2 regions of the Nocardia sp. NPDC052566 genome follow, and region 2 is predicted to be linked to the other one. Evidence: riboswitches for the same ligand, from Rfam matches in the RefSeq annotation. Region 2 holds a riboswitch; the other holds the start of a gene.
The links. Region 2 has a riboswitch for magnesium ahead of ACIG5A_RS05000 (hypothetical protein). Riboswitches for the same ligand answer to the same signal wherever they lie in the genome.
Positions count from the first base shown of each region.

Region 1: it holds a riboswitch for magnesium, as region 2 does, so the genes downstream of both, ACIG5A_RS29040 (MgtC/SapB family protein) here and ACIG5A_RS05000 (hypothetical protein) in region 2, are expected to answer to the same signal.

Region 1 is NZ_JBIUAF010000005.1:890,758-901,950, reverse strand. Features, by position in the region: gene ACIG5A_RS29070 (aminotransferase class V-fold PLP-dependent enzyme) at 25-1,227, shown strand; gene ACIG5A_RS29065 (heavy-metal-associated domain-containing protein) at 1,224-2,567, shown strand; gene ACIG5A_RS29060 (alanine racemase) at 2,564-4,159, shown strand; gene ACIG5A_RS29055 (pyridoxal-phosphate dependent enzyme) at 4,159-5,487, shown strand; gene ACIG5A_RS29050 (hypothetical protein) at 5,598-6,008, shown strand; gene ACIG5A_RS29045 (TetR/AcrR family transcriptional regulator) at 6,109-6,738, shown strand; M-box (ykoK) riboswitch at 6,795-6,965, shown strand; gene ACIG5A_RS29040 (MgtC/SapB family protein) at 7,197-7,916, shown strand; gene ACIG5A_RS29035 (ABC transporter permease) at 7,990-9,720, shown strand; gene ACIG5A_RS29030 (nitrate/sulfonate/bicarbonate ABC transporter ATP-binding protein) at 9,758-11,098, shown strand.
Region 2 is NZ_JBIUAF010000001.1:1,253,483-1,264,675, forward strand. Features, by position in the region: gene ACIG5A_RS04985 (NAD(P)/FAD-dependent oxidoreductase) at 1-625, shown strand, start outside; gene ACIG5A_RS04990 (nitrate/sulfonate/bicarbonate ABC transporter ATP-binding protein) at 622-1,896, opposite strand; gene ACIG5A_RS04995 (ABC transporter permease) at 1,924-3,642, opposite strand; gene ACIG5A_RS05000 (hypothetical protein) at 3,651-4,316, opposite strand; M-box (ykoK) riboswitch at 4,702-4,873, opposite strand; gene ACIG5A_RS05005 (FAD-dependent oxidoreductase) at 5,015-6,799, opposite strand; gene ACIG5A_RS05010 (hypothetical protein) at 7,196-7,378, opposite strand; gene ACIG5A_RS05015 (hypothetical protein) at 7,337-7,888, shown strand; gene ACIG5A_RS05020 (class I SAM-dependent methyltransferase) at 8,179-9,024, opposite strand; gene ACIG5A_RS05025 (hypothetical protein) at 9,580-11,193, shown strand, end outside.

The DNA.
Region 1 (11,193 bases), on a different contig from region 2:
TCTCCTCGGGAGGGAGCGTCAACGTTGCAAGCGGTCACGCGGCTACCGACCGAGTTGTTCCCCGCGCTGGCCGCTGCCACCGAGGTCTATCTGGACAGCGCGGCCACCACGCAGAAGCCGCGACCGGTGATCGAGACCATCCATCGCTATCACAGCGTGCGCACCGCCAACGCCGGACGCGGCACCTACCCCTGGGCCACCGGGCTCACCGCCCAGTTGGCGCGGGTGCGGGCGCGCACCGCGACCTTCCTCGGCGCCGAGCATCCGGACGAGATCGTCTTCACTTCCGGCGCCACCGCGGCGCTCAACGCCGTCGCGCTCTCCTGGGGCCTCGCGAATCTGGGTGATGGCGACGAAATCCTGTACAGCCCAACCGATCACGCGTCCAACGTGCTGCCGTGGCGGCAGCTGCGCCGCCAGCTCGCGCGGTTCGGGCGCCGGATCGACCTGGTGCCGTATCGCACGACCCGCACCGGCGAGGCCGACACCGCCGACATGCTGAGCAAGATCGGCCCGCGCACCCGGCTGATCACCACGAGCCATCTGCACCACGTCTACGGCGGGCTCACCACGCTCGAGGAGCTACGCGGCCGGCTGGACCCGGCGATCCTGCTGTGTTTCGACTGCAGTCAGAGCGGCGGGCACCTTCCCGTGGACGTCACCGTGCTCGGCGCGGATTTCGCGGTCTTCGCCGCGCACAAGATGCTCGGCGCGCCGGGCACCGGAATCCTCTACTGCCGCAGAAGGATTCACCCGGCGCTCGATCCGTTCCTGCCCGGCGGCAACTCCGGGACCGCGATGCCGGAGCTCCTGGAGGGCGGCACCCAGAACCTGCCCGGCATCCTGGCCCTGGGCAGCGCGCTGGAGGTGCTCGAATCGCTCGGCACGGCCGCGATCGCGGCGCACAACCGGGAGCTCACCCTGCGCCTGATCGACCGGCTACGCCCGGTGCCCGGCCTCGAGTTCCTACCGGGCCCGGCCTACGCGCCGTGCGAAATCGGTTACGGCATAGTCTCGTTCACCCTCGCCGGGATCTCGGCGGCCGATCTCGGTTTCGTACTCGCCGAATTCGGCTTCCTGGTCCGCACCGGCGCGCACTGCGTGCCCACCGACGATGGCGATCCCGGCATCGACTCGGTGCGGGTGAGCACGCACATCTACAACACCACCGACGAGATCGACCGGTTCTGCGCGTGTGTCATGCAGGTCGCCAAGGAGGTCACGTGACTATCGACGGCATCACCCCGCGCTACGACCGGCGCGCGGCATCCCGGGTACTGGCCGGGCTCGCCCAGCCAGGCCTGTTCGCCGCGCCGCCCGACCCCGGACCACCCCGCAGGATCGAATACACCAGCGCCGCACTGCGTACCGAGCCCAACAGCCATCTCACCTACTCCCAGCGGCTGTACCTGGAGCGGTTCATGCGACCGTGCCGCGACTACCAGGTCACCAGCGCCACCCACCGGATCGCCTGGACCGACAGCGACGGTATCCCCAATACCGGGCACTATCGCGCCGACGGGCTCGGACCGCTGGTACCGATCGCCGCGCGCGAGGCGACGCTGCTGCTCTGGCACGCGGTATCGGCGAACACCGCACTGGCCGACCGTATTTCGGCGCTCGGACCGCGCGAGCACGCGGTACTGACCGGCACCACCACCGACCACGAGCCGCTGGAGATCTTCCGCGTCGGCATCGAGGCGACCGGGCGGGCACTGGCCCAGCACGCGCTGCTGGCCAGGCAGACGCCGTACCGCAGCGCCGTCGAGTTCGGTACCGGCATGCACGATTCCGGGCTCTTCGCCGCCGTCGCCACCCGCTGGTACTGGGAGCTACAGGCCTCCACCTTTCGGCGCGGCATGATCCCGGTGACGCTGATCACCCAGCCCGACGGCACCGTGCGCTACTCCGCGGAAACCGTCGCGACCCTGCGCGCGATGAAGGACACCACCATCGAGGAGGCGCATACGGTGATGCGCAGAGCGGTGAACGTGGAGAAACTCAGCGTCGCCGACGCGATCGCCAAGTACCACGACGAACTCGACCTCATCTCCCGCCAGTACGCGCTGCTGCCCGCGGGCACCAGGCCGGCGTGCCTGGCCGCCATGCCGCACCATCTCGGCGGCGGACACTACAGCCTGTTGCCGCTGGTGGTGGACCGATTCGTCGCGCTGTACACCGAGATCGCCGGCAGTTGCCGGATCACCGAGGTGCGCACGGATCTCGACGCGCTGTCCGACGAGGCGGCCCGCGCCGAGGATCAGGTGTTCTACGTCCCGGATATGAACTGCAAGCACTGCGTGCGCACGATCACCGGCGTACTGGAATCGATGGGCATCGGCGTCGTCGAGATCGATCTGATCAGCAAGCGGGTGGTCGCCGAATTCCGCAGCCCGCGCAACCGGGCGCGCGCGTTCGAGGCGATCCGCGACGGCGGCTACAACCCCGTCGCCGAAAGACCGCATCAGACCCACGCGGTACGAGCTCAGGGCCCGGAGGCGGTAGCGGAGCGTGACCACGCAGGGCCCCGCGAGCACCGCCAATCCGGCACGGAATCCACGGTATGACCGCACCACACCCCGCGCTGCCCGCACGGATCCATCCGCTGGTGCGCGCCTACCTCGATACCCGCGACGCCGTCGACGAGACACTGATCCGGTTCGGCTCGCCGGTGCACCTGATCTTCCCGCAGGTGTACGCCGACAATCTGGAGCGGATGCGCGCGGTGCTGCGCCACCAGCTGCCCGGACATCGGATCTGCTACGCGCACAAGGTGAATCAGTCCCGTGCGCTGGTGCGCACCGCCGAGCACGCCGGCATCGCCATCGATGTCGCCTCGCCGCAGGAGCTGGCGAGTGCGATCGGCGCAGGCTTCGGTCCGATGCGCATCGAGGTCACCGGGCCGAAAGGCGAAGCGTTCCTGCGTGATCTGATCGACTGCGGCGTCACCGTCAACGTGGACAACCTGTGGGAGCTGCGCCGCATCGCCGAACTCGCCGGTGACCGCGCGAATGTTCCTGTACTGCTGCGGATCTCCGGATTCCCCGACTCCCCCGTGAGCCGATTCGGGGTGCCGCTGGCGCATGTCGACCGCGCCTTCGATCTGCTCACGGCCCATCGCGGCCGAATCAGGTTCCTCGGCTTCGCCTTTCACATCGATTCCGGGGAACCGGCGGAGCGGGTGCGGGCCTTCGACGCCTGCCTGGAACTGGTCGAGCGGGCGTACGGTCGCGGGCTGACGCCGTCGGTCCTCGATATCGGCGGCGGCTTCCGTCAGGTGTTCACCGCCGACGCGGACCGCTTCGACGGCTACGTGCGGGCGCTGCGCGAATCGCTTCTCGGCCACCGCGAGCCGATGAGCTGGGCGGACAACACCTTCGGCTATCACATCGACGACGGCGCGGTGCACGGCACGCCGGTATTCCACAAGTACGCCAATACGATTCCGGCCACGCGGATGCTGGCCGACCTGCTCACCGCGCCGCTGGAGCGGCACGGCGGGCGCACCATCGCGCAGGTCGCTGTGGACAACATGATCGAGATCTGGCTGGAGCCGGGCAAGTCGCTCGTCGACCACGCCGGAATCACCGTCGCCAGGGTCGAATTCGTCAAGGAGCTCGCCGACGGCACGGTGCTGGTCAACGTCGACCTCAGCCGCGACGCGGTGACCCCCGCCGATCAGGAGGTGATGGTCGATCCGCTGGTGCTGCCGAGCCCCGCGCACCGGCCCGGTCCGATCGGCGACGGCTCCGCACCGCACCGCGGCGCGGGCGACATCTTCCCCTGCCTGGCACCGGTGACCGAATCCGGTGCCGTCGGTGTGTATTTCGCCGGCCGACTCTGCCTGGAGCGCGACCTCATCACCAACCACAAGGTGTGGCTCGCGCAGCGCCCGCGCCCGGGCGATCTGGTGATTTTCCCCAATACCGCCGCCTATCACATGGATCTGTCCGCCGCCGCGGCCTCGATGCATCCGCTGCCCGCGAAACTCGCGGTGGTGCACCGTGCGGGCAGCTTCCAGGTGTATCGCGACAACGACTACGAGCCGCTGATCCCGGTCGGGGTGCCGCCGCCGCGCAGGCTGCCCTCGCGCAGGCCACCGCTGCGCAGGCCACCGCAGCGCTGGCCGGTCCGGCCCGACAGCGCCGGGGCGCCGTGATGCGCTACGACCACATCACCGAACTCATCGGCAACACACCGCTGCTGCGGCTCGATCCGGCGGTGCACGGGCTCGACCACGTCGAGCTGTACGCGAAGCTGGAGTCCGCCAACCCTTTCGGCTCGGTCAAGGACCGGGTGGCCTGGGGCATGATCCGCGACGAACTCGACGCGATCCTGGCCGGGGGCCAGACGCTGATCGAGGCGTCGAGCGGCAATACCGCCAAGGCGCTGCGGATCCTCGGCGCGGTCTACGGCGTCGGCCTGCGCGCGGTGACCAACCGCATCAAGGTCGCCGAGGTGCGTAAGCTGCTGCAGCTGTTCGAGACCGATATCGTCGAGCTGCCCGGCCTTTCCGAATGCCCTGACCCGACAACGCCGAACGATGTGTACTCGGTCATCGAGGCGACCATGGCCAAGCAGCCCGGCATCTACCGCCATCTGTCGCAGTACACCAACGAGAAGAACATCGAGGCGCATTATCATGGCACCGGGCGCGAGATCCACGACGACCTCTCCGTCGACGGCACCGGCCGGGTCGACTACCTGATCGGCGGCCTCGGCACCACCGGCTCCACCCGCGGCGCCGCCACCTACCTGCGCAAGCACAATCCCGAATTGCGCACCATCGCCGTGGTTTCCGAACGCTCGGACTTCATTCCGGGCATCCGCTCGGAGCACGAGATGTGGGATGTCGGGCTGTTCCAGCCGGACTTCTACGACCGGATCGTCACGGTCGCGGCGGGCCGCGCGGTGGACGCGACCATGGCGCTGGCCAACGGGTACGGCATCCTGGCCGGTCCGACCAGCGGCGCGGGCTATGTCGCGGCGCTGGATACCCTCGGCGCCCTTGATCTTTCGCAGCGCCCGGCCGACGACCCGATCGTCGCGGTGCTGATCGTCTGCGACCGGCTCGAACCGTATCTGTCCTATCTCGAGAAGCGCAGGCCCGACCTGTTCGGCCGCGCCGAACGCCGCGACAAGCCGACCGCCGCCGACCTCGACGCGACGCCGCGGCTGTCCCCCGGGGAACTCGCCGAACTCGATCGCACCGGCAGGCCGACCATCGTCGACACCCGCGGCGCCATGGCCTACCGGATCGGGCACGTGCCCGGCGCGCTCAATATCCGCGACGATCAGCTCGACGAGATGTTCGGTAGCGGCGTGCCGTTCCCCCGGTCCCGGCCGGTGGTGTTCGTCTGCCCGGTGGGCGAGCTGTCCGTGCGCTTCGCCGCCCTGGCCCGGCGGGCGGGCTACGACGCGGCAAGCCTGGCCGGCGGCGTCGTCGCGTGGCGTGATGCCGGATTGCCGCTGGAAAGCGGTGTGTGAGCTCTAGTTTCGAATTCCTCGCGTGTCGTGCCCGCAGGTCGCGCAGACTTCGTGCTAGCGCACTTTCGTGCTGCGCGCTGTCCGCTACCTTGCGAAAGAGATGGTCCATCATGATGTTCCGGTCGAAGTCGACGTTCGCCGCGGGGCTCACCGCGTGCGGCGCAATGGGCGCCGCGCTGGTGCTCACCGCCCCGGCCGCCCCGGCCGCCGTCACCTCGGTCAGCCTCGCCTCGGGGCTGAGCTTCGGCAGCTCCACCTCCTACGGCACCGGCTGCTCCTACACCGCCACCGCGCAGGCGACCCCCGGCGATATCGTCGGATTCTTCGATCCGGCGGGCACCTTCGATCCCGGCGGATGGCAGACCGTCGGCGCGTCCGGCAGCGTCACCGCGAAATGGACACCGTCCACCACGGGCAAGCACAACGTCTACGCGGTCCGCAGCAGCGGTGAATACGTCTCCACCACCGCGACCGTCGGCAACGGACTCAACCTCGGCTTCGCCTGCGTGGTCGTGTCCTGATCCGCCGTCGGCACGGTGCCGGTGCCCGGCCGCGCCCCGCCGCGGCACCGGCGCGACGGCGAATCGCGGGACGCATACGGCCACGCACTACTGTGGTTCCGTGCAGACAGGCCAGCAAGCAGACGACGATGCCGGTCCCCGCATCTGGGGCGGGACCACGCTCACCGAGCGCAGGGAAGCGCGCAGGACGGCGTTGCTCGAGGCCGCGCTCGACCTGATCGGCGAGTCCGGCGCGGGCGGGGTCACCATGCGCGCGGTCTGCCGCAGGGCCAATCTCACCGATCGCTACTTCTACGAGAGCTTCGCCAGCCGCGACGAACTGCTCGACGTGCTGTACCGCCAGGTCGCCGACGAATTCCTGGAGCCGATGACCGCGTTCGCGGCCACCGACGATCCCACCCGCGACCACATGCTCTCGCAGATCCTGGTCGACAAGGTGCTCGCCGATCCGCGCAAATCCCGGCTGTTCCTCGTCGAGCCGTACTCCAGCACCGGCCTCGGCCAGACCACCATCGCGGTGATGCCGGTGTTCACCCGGGTGATGCAGGATCACCTCTTCGCCCATATCGAGGATCCGGTGCGCCGCCGCCTGGCCGCGGTCACCATGGCCAGCGGTAACGCGGGCATGTTCTCGGCGTGGCTGAACGGGTCGCTGCGGGCCAGCCGCGACGAGATCATCGACCACTGCGTCGCCATGCTGACCGTCTACCGGTCACTCTATCGATCCTGAAGCCCGGCACAGTCGATTTGCCAACCCCGGCTTTCGGGTGTTTACTCGCTGACGCAAGGTGCCATCGTTCGCTGAGGCTCCTTCACGGATACAGGCCAGCGACCCCGAACGTCGAGAGACGCCCCGGGTCAGGACAGATCTCCCCGGCTTAAGGGGTGATCCCGATTGGCTCCCGATTCCCGGGTTCACGCCGTGAAGTGCCAAAGGTCTTACGAGGAGAGGTTCCGCCCGGCGTTTCACCGGATTCCTCAGGCATTCTCTGCGACGATCACCCATGGTGCTCGGCATTTGCCGCGCCCGCCCGACCGAAGGAGGTGAGCCGGATGCCCGGCGGTAACAGTCCCAAACCCCCGTTAGCCAACTATTCACCTGGCGAACCCTTCTCAGCCGATTCCGGAGTCCGACGCGCCCCGTAGCCTGCTGTTGATGGTGCGCCGTCCATATTCAGGGAGTGCGTGATGTCAACGGTAGAGATGATCCTGCGGCTGCTGGTCGGGGTCGGGCTCGGCGCGGCCATCGGCTTCGAGCGGCAATATCGGGCCCGCGGCGCGGGCCTGCGCACCAATGCGCTTGTCGCCGCCGGATCCACCCTGTTCGTGCTGCTGTCCGCACACGGATTCCACGGCGCCGACGCCGATCCCACCCGCGTGGCCGCCCAGATCGTTTCCGGTATCGGCTTTCTCGGCGCCGGCGTGATCATCCGCGACGGGCTCAACGTGCGCGGGCTGAATACCGCTGCGACACTGTGGTGTTCGGCCGCCGTCGGCGCGCTGGCCGGTGCGGGCATGCTCGATACCGCGCTGGCGGGCACCATCGTGGTCGTCCTGGTCAATATCGCGCTGCGCGCCGCGGGCCGCGCCGTGGACCGGCAGCCGACCGCGAGCGAGGAGCAGGCGGCGTCCTACATCTTCGTCGCCGTCACCAACGACGACAACGAGGCGCACGTGCGCGCGCTGCTCGTCCAGGCGTTGACCCGCACCGACTTCCGGCTCGTCTCCATCTCCAGCGCGAACACCGGCGTACCCGGCCGGGTCGAGGTGCGCGCCGAGCTGGTCGGCGATCAGCGCGACGATCGGCAGATGGAGTCGGCGGTGAGCAGGCTCAGCCTCGAGCCGTCGGTAACCAGTGTGGGCTGGCACATTTCGGTGACCGAGAACGCGAGCGGGGCCCAGGCATGACCGAGTCAGGGCCCGCAGGAGGCAGCTTGCGTAACCACGGAGGGCCCCTCGGGCATGCCAGGAAGGACACAGCATGACTCTGCTGCGCCCTTTTTCGCCCGCGCTCGACCGGCCGCGCACGCCGCGCGCCGATGTGCTGGTCTTCCTCGCCGCGGTGATCCTGATCTGGGTTGTGGTGCACGTCTCCAGCACCATCGCCGTGCCGTTCGACGAAACCACCGCTCCGGCAACGGTTTCCACCGAAACCAGCGAGCTGCCCTACTATGCGGCACGCTCGCTGCTGCGGATGTTCATCGCGCTCGGGCTGGCGCTGGCGTTCACCTTCGTCTATGCCACCGCGGCCGCCCGGCTGCGCCGGGCGCGGACGGTGCTGATTCCGGCGCTGGACATCCTGCAGTCGGTGCCGATCCTCGGCTTCCTGTCGATCACCGTCGCCGGGTTCATCGCGCTGTTCCCCGGTTCGCAGCTCGGCCTCGAATGCGCCTCCATCTTCGCGATCTTCACCTCGCAGGCATGGAACATCACCTTCGCCTTCTATCACAGCCTGATCAGCCAGCCGCGCGAGCTCGACGAGGCGGCGCGCAACCTGAGACTGTCACGCTGGCAGCGCTTCTGGCGGGTCGACGTGCCCAGCGGGATGATCCCGATGGTCTGGAACGGCATGATGAGCTTCGGCGGCGGCTGGTTCTTCCTGGTCGCCTCCGAGGCGATCAGCGTGAACAACCGCGAATTCGCGCTGCCCGGCATCGGCTCCTATGTGGCGACCGCGACCGCCGACAGCGATCTCGGCAAGGTGTTCCTCGCGATCGGCGTCATGATCGTCATGGTCGTCGGGGTCAACTTCCTGTTCTGGCGCCCGCTCACCGCGTGGGCCGAGCGCTTCCGGGTGGAGGATTCCGAGGCGGCCGAGGCGCCGCGCAGCATCGTGCTGAACCTGTTGCGGCGCTCGCATGTTCCACTGCTGCTCGGCAAGGTGTTCGGGCCGCTGGTCGCGCCGATCGATCGGGCGATGAGCGTCTTCGGGCTGGCCGAGCATCCGCTGCACACCTCGCCGGTGCGGCGGCGCGCGGGCGATGTGGTGTTCGCGGGCATCGTCACCATCGGCATCGCCTACGGCGCGTATCGCGTGCTCGCCTACATCCAGTCGACCGCCGGATTCGGCGAGGTGGCGCACGCGTTCGGGCTCGGCTTCCTGACGCTGCTCAGGGTGATCGCGCTACTGGTGCTCGCGACGCTGGTCTGGGTACCGATCGGCGTGTGGATCGGGTTGAACCCCAAGGTGTCCCGGCTCGCGCAGCCGGTGGTGCAGGTGCTCGCCAGCTTCCCGGCCAACTTCCTGTTCCCGTTCGTCACCGCCGCGCTGATCTGGAGCGGTGCGAGCCTGAACTGGGCGGGCACGCTGCTGATGGCGCTCGGCGCGCAGTGGTACATCCTGTTCAATGTCATCGCCGGGGCGAGCGCGGTGCCCAACGATCTGCGCGAGGCGGCCGCCAACCTGCGGCTGCCGCGAAAACTGTGGTGGCGCAGGCTGATACTGCCCGCCATCTTCCCCAGCTATGTGACCGGCGGCATCACCGCGGCGGGCGGTGCGTGGAACGCCTCCATCGTCTCCGAGGTGGTCCAGTACGGGCCGACCACACTGGTCGCCGCCGGTCTCGGCTCCTACATCGCCGAGGCGACCAAGGTCGGCGACTCGCCGCGCATCCTCATCGGCGTGCTGGTGATGAGCATCTACGTCGTCACCATCAACCGGTTGTTCTGGCGGCGGCTCTACGCCCTCGCGCAACGGCGGTACTCGCTGTGATCGCCCGCGCCGCAACTCGTTCGACAGGAGGTCTGTCATGACCGCATCCACCACCACCGGCGCCGTCCTGCTCGACCTCGCCGGCATCAGCAAGCGCTTCACCGGTGCGGCGGGCGATGAGCTGCGCGTGCTCGACGGCATCGATCTGCAGCTGCGCAGCGGCGAAATCGTCGCGCTGCTCGGCCGTTCCGGTTCGGGCAAGTCGACCCTGCTCCGCATCATCGCCGGGCTGATCGCGCCGTCGGGCGGCCACGTGCGCTACCGCGGCCGCGAGCTCAACGGCGCCAATCCCGGTGCGGCCCTTGTCTTCCAGTCCTTCGCGCTGATGCCGTGGCTGACCGTGCAGGACAACGTCGAGCTCGGACTGGCCGCACGCAACGTCGCACCCGCCGAGCGGCGCAAGCGCGCACTCGACGCCATCGACATGATCGGCCTCGACGGCTTCGAGAGCGCCTATCCCAAGGAGCTTTCCGGCGGCATGCGCCAGCGCGTCGGCTTCGCCAGGGCCCTCGTCCTCGAACCGGACCTGCTGCTGATGGACGAGCCGTTCTCCGCGCTGGACGTGCTCACCGCGGAGAACCTGCGCACCGAGCTCGTGAACCTGTGGGAGACAGACGGATTCCCGACCAAGTCGATCTGCGTGGTCACCCACAACATCGAGGAGGCGGTGCTGCTCGCCGACCGGGTGCTGGTACTCGGCTCGAATCCGGGCCGCATCATCGCCGAGATCGCGATCACCACCCCGCGCCCGCGCGACAAGCGCGCACCGGGCTTCGAGGCCATGGTCGATCAGATCTACGGCCTGCTCACCGGCCGCGACACCGAACCGGCTGTCGCGGAGGTGGATACCGCGACGCCGACCGCGCGACCGCTGCCCGAAGCCTCGGTCGGCGGGCTCGCCGGTCTGGTCGAGCTGGTCTACGCCAACGGCGGGCGCGCCGATTTACCCGCGGTCGCCGACGACCTGAACTTCGAGATCGACGATCTGCTCCCGCTCGTCGACGCCGCCGCCATGCTCGGCTTCCTCACCGTCGAGGACGGTGATGTGCTGCTCACCGATATCGGCGCCCGCTTCACCACCGCCGACATCCTGGAGAGCAAGAAGATCTTCGCCGAACAGGCGCGCCACCGCGCGCCGCTGGTGCGCACCATCTGCAAGGGGCTGACGGGCAGCGCCGACGGCAGCCTGCGCGCCGGATTCTTCCTGGATCTGCTGCGCCGCGGCTTCGGCCCGGAAGACGCGCGCCGCCAACTGGATACGGCCATCAACTGGGGTCGCTACGCCGAGTTGTACGACTACGACACCGATTCCGACAAGATCACCGCCGACCCGGACGCGCAGGTCTTCGCCGGTGTGCGCGGCAAGTGGACGATGTAGCCGTTAACGGGTGCGTGGGTCCCGGCGAATACGGATCGGGAGGTGGGGTTCGATGATGCCGAAAAGTGTTGTGACAGACGTACGCTGCAAGTTCA
Region 2 (11,193 bases):
ATTGCTCGCTCCCCTCGGCGTATTCCTGCCCAGCGCACCGCAGATCACCTCACGGATAATCACCGAGAACCTCGACCTGCCCAGCACCTTGCCCGCCTTGTTCCTCTCGGGTCTGATACCCGAGGATCCCGACGGCGGAACACTCCTCTGGGTACGTTGGCACGACGGTGGCTTGCTGTGGGGCGGCACTTACGACACCTACCCGCGCAACATGCTCCTGGACGCCCCGATGCCGGAGCGCCTCGACGAGATCCCCGACGACGGTGTGCGTGAACTCCTGCGCGTGGCCGCACGCGCCGCCACCGTCATGCCGGTCCTGGCTCGGCAATCGAGCATCACGGTCGAACACGGCGCACCCTGCTACACCCCTGACTGGCGCGCACTGGTCGGGCCGGTCGCCGCGGTCGAGGGCCTGTTCGCCCTGACGGGAGACAACGAAGCCGGGTTCACCCACGGCCCCGGCTACGCCAAGGTGCTGACCGACCTACTTCTGCACGGTGCCAGCGACCTGACGCCCGCGGACGAATGGAGCCCCAACCGCTTCGGTGATCGATACACCACCGAAACCGCCGTCATCGAGGCCTTTCTCGACTACCAGAAATCATTCTTTGCCGGCTCGAGCTAACCACCGAACGTGTGCCGGGTCAGTGTTCGCTCGTCGGCGTCGTAGTCGAAGAGCTCGCCGTAGCGTCCCCAGTCGATCGCGGTGCGCAATTGCCGCCGCGCCTCGTCCTCGGTGAAACCGCGGCGCAGCACGTCGAGGAAGAAGCCGTCGCGCAGTTGCTGTTTCGGGGAACCGGCCAGCGCTCGATCGATCGCCGCGACCAGTGGTGCGCTCGAGCACGCCGCGCGGGCGAAGATCTCCTTGGCCTTGTCGATATCGGCGTCGACGAAGGCGTGGCCCTCCGGGGTCAGTGCGATGTCGCCGCCATGCACGGACGCCAGGTTCAGCATGGCGGCGGCGTCGACGAGCGGCAGCAGATCGTCGACCTCGAATCGCAGTTCGGTGGCCAGGTGCGCCAGATCGGCGCTGCCGCCATGGACCGCGAGGAGTTCGAGCATGCCCGCGATGCCGTCCACGCTCGCCCGCGGCAGCGGTTCGGTGGTCGGGCCGGTCACGGTTGGGGTGCTCGGCGCGTCGGTGAGCAGCCGGTATGCCTTGTCCACCAGCTGTTGCACCTGGCGGCCGCGCGGGTCGCGCGGGCGCTCGATGTCGACGAGGATCTCGCCCTTGATCCGGCCGGGGTTGGCATCGAGGACCAGGATCCGGTCGGCGAGCTGCACAGCCTCCTCGATGTTGTGGGTCACCATGAGCACCGATTTGGTCGGGAAGCCGGGGAGATCCCACAGCCGGATCAGTTCGCCGCGCAGATTGTCGGCGGTGAGTACGTCCAGCGCCGAGAACGGTTCGTCCATCAGCAGCACCTCCGGTTGCACCACGAGGGCGCGGGCGAAGCCGACGCGCTGGCGCATACCGCCGGAAAGCTCCTTCGGATAGGCGTTTTCGAATCCGTCGAGTCCGATCATGTCGATGGCCCGCAGCGCGCGTTCGGCACGGGCCGCCGCCGCGACGCCGTCGGCGCGCAGACCGAGTTCCACGTTCTGGCGGACGGTCAGCCATGGCAGCAGTGCGAAGCTCTGAAACACCATGGCGGTACCGGGATTCGGCTCGGCGACGACCGCGCCGCGGTAGTGCACGGTGCCCGCCGACGGCTCGACCAGACCGGCGATGACCCGCAGCAGGGTCGACTTGCCCGAGCCGGATTTGCCCAGCAGCGCGACGATTTCACCTTCGCGCAGTTCCAAGGAGACGTCGGCGAGCACGGGCAGCTGCTCGCCCGCCGGGTTGGTGAAGTTCTTGGTCACACGATCGACCGTGATGATCGGGGATGTCATCAGCGAATATCCTTTTCGCAGAGTTGATTACAGGAGGGCATAGCGGCGCTCGGCGTGCCGTTGCAGCCGCCGCCAGACGAGCCGGTTGATGGCCACCGTCACCACGCTCATCACCACCGTGCCGAGCAGCACCTTCGCGAAGACGCCGTCCGAGGTGGCAGTGGTGATGTACGCGCCGAGGCCATAGGCCTCCAGGTGGGTGCCGCCGGAGTCGACCACCTCGCCGACCAGCGTCGCGTTCCACGCGCCGCCGAACGCGGTGATCGCGCCGGTCACGTAGCCGGGCACGATGGCGGGCAGGATCAGTGTCCGCCAGCGCAGCCATCCGCGAATACCCAAGTCGCTCGCGGCTTCTCGCAGATCGGTCGGTATCTGCTCGGCCGCGGCGATCACGTTGAACAGGATGTACCACTGGGCGCCGAGCGCCATCAACACGACGCCGCCGACGTTGAGCGTGATCCCGGTGAAGGTCAGCGCCGCGATCACGAAGATGTACAGGAACTGGGCGGGGAAGCTCGCCATCACCTGGACGACGGGTTGGGCGAACCGGCAGATCCGCGGATTCATCCCGATCCACACGCCGACCGGCACCCACACGATCGTCGATACGATCAGCAGCACGATCACCCGGCTCAGGCTGACCAGCCCCATCAGCGTCGCCGGCCCGAACTCGGCGAAGCCGACGGTGCGGTCGAAATACGTTGCCAGCGTCCAGATCAGCCAGCCGAGCGCGGCAAACAACGTCGCGAAGAACACCACGTCGCCGAGCGTGGCGCTGCGCTCCCGGTAGGCGTCGCGGGTGCTGCGGCCGAGAATCCGCATGGCGCGGTCGATTCGGTCGGCGACCGGCCGCAGGAGGCCGGCGGCCCTGGCAGGCACCGTGCTGCGCCGTAGTAGGTCGAGCACGAGACTGCGTGGTGCGACCGCACTTTCGCATTGCTCCACCCGGAATCGCTGCGACCACGCGGTCAGTGGCCGCCAGAACAGCACATTGACCGCCACGATGGTCGCGATCATCACCAGCGCGCCCAGCAGCAGCCTGCCGACCTGCGCGTCGGCGGTGGCGGCCGCGATGAAGCTGCCCATCCCCGGTAGCGCGTGCTCGCCACCCGCGATCGTGATGACCTCGGAGGAGGCGAGCATGAACCAGGCGCCGCCGAAGCTCATCATCCCGTTCCAGATCATCGGCACCATCGCGGTCGGCACCTCGAGCTGCCAGAACCGCTGCCAGCGGGTGAGCCGCATCAGCCGGGCCGCCTCGTCGAACTCGCGCGGCATATTGCGCAGGGACTGGTAGTACGCGAACGTCATATTCCACGCCTGCGCGGTGAAGATGGCGAAGATACACGCGGCCTCGGCGCCCAGATACGAACCAGGGAAGAGGCCGACGAACAGTGCCACCGTGATCGATACCAGGGCGAGCACCGGCACCGACTGTAAGACGTCGACCATCGGCACCAGCACCTTCTCCGCGCGCCGTGAACGGGCGGCCCACTGGCCGACGACGAAGGTGAAGGCGATGGAGGCGGCGAGCCCGAGGAACATGCGCAGCGTGGTGCGGGCCGCGTAGTAGGGCAGATTCGCGGGGTCGGTGGATATCGCCTCGCCGCCGGAATCCGGCGTCCACGGCACCGCCATATCGTGGAAGAGCTTCAGTACCAGTGCGATCAGCGGCACCGCGGCACCGATCAACAGGTAATCCGCTGGGCGCAGCCGTCTTTCGGCACGATGAATCGCGAAGGTCATGGTGGCGACTACTTCTCGGTGGCCGGCGGGGCGGTCATGGTGTTGTAGAAGTGGATGGCGGCGGCGATCACCGCGGGCACCCCGATGATCAGGTTGAACACCAGCACGCCGAGTGCGGCGCCCGCGGTGCCGGTGGCGATGCAGCCGCCGATGGCGAGCGGGACCGAGAGCGCGCCGAAGGTGGTCACGGCGCCCGCGCCGCCACCGAAGAGGGCGCCGAGCAGGCAACCCACCGGCAGCCCGATGATGGCGCCCAGCAACGTGCCCGCCGCCAATGCGACGGTGAGTTCGTTGTTGGCGTTGCCCATCGCGGTGTTGAGCCGGTCCTCGAAGCTGTCGGCCGGTGCCGAAACATGCTGTGCGCGTTCGGGTCGCGGTGTCAGGGTGGCGGTGTTGCCGTCGATGGCCGCATCGATCGGATAGGCGGTGTTCTGGTAGGTGATCGTCAATGGGACGCCGCCGACGACGGTGCCGCGCGGGTCGACGATCTGCAGCTGGTGGTCGGTCACCCGCAGGGCGCCGCGGTCGGTGCGCAGTTGCAGCGCGTGCTCGACGGGCCGCAACTCGGTGCGGAGGTGCTGCGCGTCCTGTGGTTCCGCGGGCGCGGCGGCGGAACCGCCGATGACGGCCGCGACGGTGAGCGCGACGGCAGCGGTGATCGATCGAATTCTCATGGAATTACGTCTCCTCATCATGCTTTCCCGTAGTTCCGGGCAGCATTGATTACCGCCGGTGTGCGATCGGCACGGCGGTACGTCGAATAGTGATGTGTCAGTTTCGCGGCGCGTCAGAACTCGCCGGGAATGATTGCGTGAACGACTACTCGGACTCCGGTATTCGCCCACGCGAAAACGCCACGCGCCGAAGGTAGCTCAGGCGGCGACCGTGCGGTGCGAGGTGAATTCGATGGCGTCTATCGGCCGGTCCGGCGGTGCGGAGGCCGGTCCGGGGAGCCCGGACTGTCATGGGGATCCATCTAGCTGCCCCGACCTCCTCACACTGTGCGAACGCGAATGCCGACCGTGCACACGGGGCGACCCGGCCCACGCGGGGAACCGGAAAACACCCCTCTCGTCAGAGTTTTGGCACTGCACGACGTGTTCCGGAAATCGGAAAGCCACTTTGGATAACCCCTTGATCCGGAGATATCTGTCCTAACCTTGGGCGTCTCTCGACGTCGTCAGATCAGTGGCCTATGTTCGTGCAGGAGCCTCGCCTATCGAGGTGCGCTGCCCACGCTAGGGACCGTGTCCGCAAAAGTCAACCCGCCGTCCCCGTTGCGATGTGAGACCGTCCATCTGTTCCGCGAAAGCCTTTGCCGCACAATCGTAATTCCGCGCAACCGAGACACGTTCGTCGATGCGCCGGTCGGTCACCGATCCAGGATGTGGGGCAGGCCTGCGCGGTAGCGGTCGCGGTCGAGCTGCTGGAGTGGTTCTAATGCGGGTGCTTCCCAGAGGGGGTAGATCGGGACGCGGGGCGATGGATCGCCCGCGGCGTCGAGGACGGCGTTCGCCGCGCGCCGGCCTGATTCGTTCGCCCCCTCCATGGTCGCCAGGTCGATGTTCGTCCGCACGTGATCGCCGCCGAGGAAGAGATTGGGAATCTCGGTGGCTGCGTCCGGGCGGTGTCGGTAGGAACCCGCGTGGTTGACCAGCAGGGGAGTCGCGTTGCCGATGCCGTCGCTGGTCCAGGTGATGCCGGGATCCAGATGCCAACGGAGCAGATCCGCATCGCGAATGATCTGGGCGCCACCGCGATTCAAGCCTCGCCTCAGCTGCTCCCATACCTCCTTCGCGATCTCCTCTCGGCTGCATTCCTTGGCTGTTCTGCCGAACAGGATGCCGGGCGCGTCCCATGCGGAGATGTCGACCGAAAGGCATTCCCGCACTGAGCCGTCGCCGTAGCGCGCCGCGAAATCGACTTGCCAAGAAGAGGATTGGAAGATCGCGGTGAGTGCCCACGGTGATCCGAGGATCGCGATGTGCCCGGACGGCAACTCCGGTTCTCGCCCGAGGAAGAACTGCATCCCTGCCATCCAGTCGTCGTCGAGGTGCCGGATGCCTTCGAGGCTGGGCGCGGCGTCGAGGAGCGCCGCGTCGAGCAGGAGTTTCAGCCGATCGAGGGGAATCGCCACGACGTACCAGTCGGCGGTCACCTCGCTGGTCGCGTCCCCTGCGGCGGTCATCGATGCCGAGGCGATGAGCCCATCGCGCACGTGCAGCGCACGCAGCCCACAGCCCATGACGAACGAGACGCCGCGGCTGCGAAGATAGGTCACCCAGGGATCTATCCAGGCTTCGTTCGTCGGTAGGTTCAGCACGCGGTCTGCGCCACCGGTGATCGGGTTTCCGGAATACTGCGGGATGAGCCCGGTGGACGCGGTCAGCAATGCCACCCCGATCTGTCCGACGGTTCGTGCCGACACTGTGTCGGCTTTGGCGGCGATGGTGGTCCTGGTGGCGGCGTGACTGAGGAGTCGGTAGCGCTCCGATTTCCCCTCGGCCCCGACGAACTCCATCCAGGACTGGTTCTCCCATTGGCCGAGACGGCGTTCTCGGCAGCTGGTAGCCATGACCGCGATGCGCGAGGCGAAGTAGGTGACCTCGGCGGTGGGGATGTCGCGCATACCGTGAAAAACCGTGGCCACGGCATTCTGGAAATTCTGCGCCGTTGCGAGCATGTCGGGATGCTCCACCAGGTTCTGGATGCCGCCGGGAAGTAAGACCGGCGCGTAGTCGGGACTGTCGAATGCCACCATCAGGCTGTCGATCGCGACCAGATGCGAATCCTTCACATTCCCGCGGTCGGCCAACGGAATTCGCGCCATCGTGTCCGGAACGTGTTGGTAGCACCCGGGAAAGAAACGAAACCCGTGCTCGCCGGGAAGATCCAGTCGTCCGCCGGACCCCGTGCCGGGTACCGGCAAACTCCGAGCCTTCCCGCCGAGGAAAGCGGGTTCGTAGACGGTAACCCGGTAGCCGCGCTCGATCAGTTCGTGAGCCGCCGCGAGCCCCGCCATGCCGCCGCCGAATACGGCGACATCCCGGCCGCCGCCGCGGCGCGGCACCGCCTGCGCGGGCGCTCCGAGAACAGCGGCGCCGAGCCCGGTGACCGCGGCAACAGAGATCCCGAGCGCACTCCGTCGCGACAGCATCAGGTTGTCGAATATTCCGAGTTCGATGTCATCGAGCCGCTCTGCTCCCGTCCTGTCGCTGCCACCCGAAACGAGCGCTGAGGAACGTGCCGCGAACCGCGATCACTCTACGTGGTCATGGTCCCGCCGCGCTCCCGGCCGCGCTCCCGGGCACGGCCGACCCGATGACCGCCGACATCGAACCAGCAGGACCTGGACCACGGATTACCTACCTGGCACGACTACATCGACCAGCGCAGCACCCCGCAGCAGCTCCCCACCGAGCAATTACGCCTGCTCTGACCGCACCTCAGCGGCCCGCAGCCGCCTCCGGACCGGCTATGCCCCACAAGCCCATCGAGGGACTTGCCGCGACGCCGTCGAGCATGGTGAATTGGCGGAGACCGAACGCGTCCATCAGTGTGCTGGGGGTAGGCGATGCGTGAACGAATCGTTGAGCAGGTAGCCGATCTTCTTATTTCGCGGCGGCCGCCGCATCCGCTGCGGGTAGCGGTCGACGGGATCACCGCCGCGGGAAAGACGACATGGGCACGAGAACTGGTCGATGCGGTCCGTGCCCGCGGTCGCCATGGTGTCCATCTGAGTATGGATGGATACCACCATCGCCGTGCCCACCGATACCGGCAAGGACGCGGGTCCGCGGTCGGCTACTACGAGGACGCTTACGATTTCGACTCTTTCGCCCGCCATGTCCTGGTTCCACTGGGGCCGGGCGGAGACCGCTGCTACCGGACACAGGTGATGGACCTGGCTAGCGACCTACCGGTGGACGATGACTACGAGCGAGCGGAACGCGACGCCATCGTGGTCGTGGACGGTAGCTTTCTGCAACGCGATATTCGTGGTCTGTGGGATGTTGTCGTCTTCGTGGACACCAGCTTCGAACTCGCCCGCGATCGCGGATCGCGCCGGGACGCAGAGCTTCTCGGCGGGATCGACAAAGCCGCCGCGGCCTTCGATACCCGATATCACGCAGCGAGCCGGATGTATCTCGACCAGGTTCGACCGGCCGAGGCGGCGGACATCGTGATCGGCAACGACGATCCGGCCCTGCCGGTACTGCGTATCCGGCGCCGAGGCCGCGACTGAACGCAGGACTCGGCACCGAGGCGGGACAACTCGGCTCACGCCTGGGCCGCGGTGTCCGCACGGGCCGCGGTTCGCTTGCGCCGCGACCGCCGCACGACAAAGGCCACAAGGACTACGACGACGGCGACCGCGAGCGCGACATCCGCCAAGGCCAGTCGAGTGCCGAGCAGCCAGACCAGCCGCCCCCAGTAATCGCACGGCCCTACGTCTGCGGGAATCGAAGCACATCCCTTGGGTCGCCGTGCCGTCCAGGCCAGTGGGGTGAAAGTTGCCGGACGTGGCCTGCTCGCTCAGGTGACCCGTGCGGCCACTAAGGTCTCGAAGGTATAGGGCCGCAGGCCATCGGTACGGCTGGCGAAGTATCGCTGCTGGAGGTCTGCACGTGTGGGATGGTCCACGACCTTCAGCCCGCACCGGCTGATCAGCCTCTCGATCTCGGATACGGGCCAGCCTGGCTGAAGAGGTTCGCCGACAGAAGCCGCGATCGGCGTGTAGATACGGGCGAATTCCGTCCCCACGTCGTCGAGCGCGCAGTCCTCGGCCCGGTAGGAGAACACCACCTCAGACCCGGGAGCAGCCGCCGCGATCATGCGCAACCCCGACTCGATCGCCTGTGCCGTCAGATAGGGGGCGACGCCCGTCCAGCAGAAGATCGCCGGCTGCGCCCAGTCGAACCCGGCCTGGCCCAGAGCATCCTGAACCGGTCCGGCCTCGAAATCAGCCGGCACGAATACCTGCGAGTCGCTGAGCGGCAGGCCGAGCTGCCTGACCCGCTCGAGCTTCCATGCCTGGGAGGCGGGGTGATCAACCTCGAACACCGTCAGCGAGCCGAGCAGATCCGGCCGCCGCCACGCGAACGAGTCGAGCCCCGCGCCAAGAATCACGTACTGCGTGAAGGCGCCGGCAGCCAGCCGGTCCTCGGCGTACCGGCTGCGGGTGCAGACAGCCGCGCGGGATTCGCGACGGACCGGGACGGGGAACAGCGGATCGAACTGGTCTCGCAGCTGTCGCCATACCGGGCCGACAAGCACCAGGGCCAGCACATCGTCGAGTACCCACGGCGACGCCGTCTCCAGGCGAAACAATCCACGCGACACGGCCGCAAACATCGCCGTCCTGCTCGGCGCGCTTTCCATGCATTCCTCCTCGCGGGCCAGAACCCAGCATGCCGACCACGCTCGCCCACTCTGCGCACTTCACAGGACGCGCCTGAAGCGCCCTGACGGCCATAGCCAGATCGCCTGGCCGTCAACGCAGCTGACCATTGCTGGATCTCTCAGCGTATCGCAGGACGAATGCCGTAGTGCGGCAACGGATTAGAGTGGACGAACATCCGGCATGCGCGGACAGAGCCCGGCCTTGTGGTGCCGTTCCTGGTTCCTGCGGTGTCGGTGGAGATGGTGTCGTTGGATGCCGGGCTATCGAGAAACGCCGCGTGATTCATCCTGAGAACGAATGGCTCCGAATGCGATCTAACGTATGGTCGCATACGGAATGCTCCCCGCGCCGCGATTCTGCTGTGCCGCCTGAGGGCTGGCCAGCCAGCGATAGGCGCTCTTTTCGAGTACTCGCATACTCAGGTTCTCGACCGCTTTCGCGAAGATACTGTCCTCATGGCCGATTCAGCACCCCGCCCAGTCCATGTCGCCGAGGCACGGTCACGCCTCGCTTGGCCTGTTCGATGGGATGCCGTGGCAACGCTGGCTGCGGCGATAGATCACGAACCCGCCGAGCTCGCAGATTACCCGCTACTAGCTGTTCATCGCGTTTTGGATCGCCTCGCAGCGATGGCGTTCGACGCCGCGGATGGGGTGTCCGGAGCGCCCGCCGCCTTCGCTGAAGCTGTCACCGAGTTGTGCAGGGTGGTAACGGATTCGGCTCCAAGCGCACCCGACGACGACTCGCTGCCGCTGGGCGACCCGTTGCCTCCGACCCCCGACTCGGCGACCCCGGACACTCTTATCGATCACGACGGTGTGAACATCCTGGTAGATCTCGCATTTCGGTTTGCGGGACGTGCGGGCGCAAACGTGATCCGGCAGCTTTCGGACGCCGCGACCTTCGCCGAATGCCAACTGCCGAACCTCGGTTCCCATCAAGACCTGGAGTCGACCGCATCGATACTGCTCGACTCTGCGAGGATGGAGAAGGATCGGGAAGCGGATTCGCCCGCGACTGGTGTCGCGGATTCAAAGGGCTTGTCTATGAACGAGTTTGGCGACATTGTCGGTCTCGTTCGGGCTGCGCCGAGTCAATGCAGCCGTTTGTTCTTGAAGGTGGACGATGACGACCTTGTCAGAAACCCGCCGCCACAGGGACCGGCTCCGTCCATTGCCGGTATCCAGAGTGTGACGCTGGAGCCGCCGTGCGGCGCTGCTGCGATCATGACGATTCACGGACATGGGTTCGGCACCGCACCTGCAGGCGGTATCCGGGTGCTGGTCGCAACCTGGGACCCGGTTTTGCGCGCGGTGTACCGACCTGTAGCTGTGTCGAGCTGGTCGGATACTACGGTGGTCGTCGCGTCGCTTCCCGCGAACCTCGTCTCCGGCGCGGTGGCATTCGCGGATCCAGCATTCATCGGTAAGTACAACGAGTGGGTTGACGGCCGCAATCGTCGAGTCGCGGCAGCGATGCACGGTGCAGGTTGCCCGGGCCGATGGCAGGCCGAAATACCCTACTCGGCAACACCTTCCGCTACCCCCGCGACAAGTTACACCGCCGGCTCGCCGCATATCACCGCCGACGTAGCCCCTACGATCGGTACTCCTGTGCAGTGGAACGCCCGCACCCTGCACCTACAGACCGGCCAGGAATTCAAGGTGAGCTGGCAGTCTTATGGCGCCGAAACTGTCGTGCTTCGCGCGCTTGACTCCGGCGCCGCAACGATCCTCGCCGCCGCGGGCCATACCGAGTCCGTTGTGCTCGATTCAACCGGACAAATCATCCTGGCAACCGCCACCAACCCGATTCGTGGCACTTTCGGTGTCGACGCCGAAAATCGCTGCGCCACTGTTCGTGCGACCGTGGGGGTGATGGTCACCGGTCCAGCACTTCAGCCCGCGTCGGTGACTGTGTATCAGGCAGTTGCCGGTGGCGATGTAGAGGTTGGCCTTCAGGGAACAACCGAAGTATTGAATCCATCATCCGGCCCCTCGATTCCCCTGGTCGCGGACAAGCGCAGTGTGGCGGTGATCGACTGGTGGCCCGCGTTGCCCCAAATGCCGCCCGGGGAGACACTGACCGCGCGCGCCACTCTCAAAGTCAGTGGTCCGCTGATCGCTTTTCCCGGGGTGACACTGCGT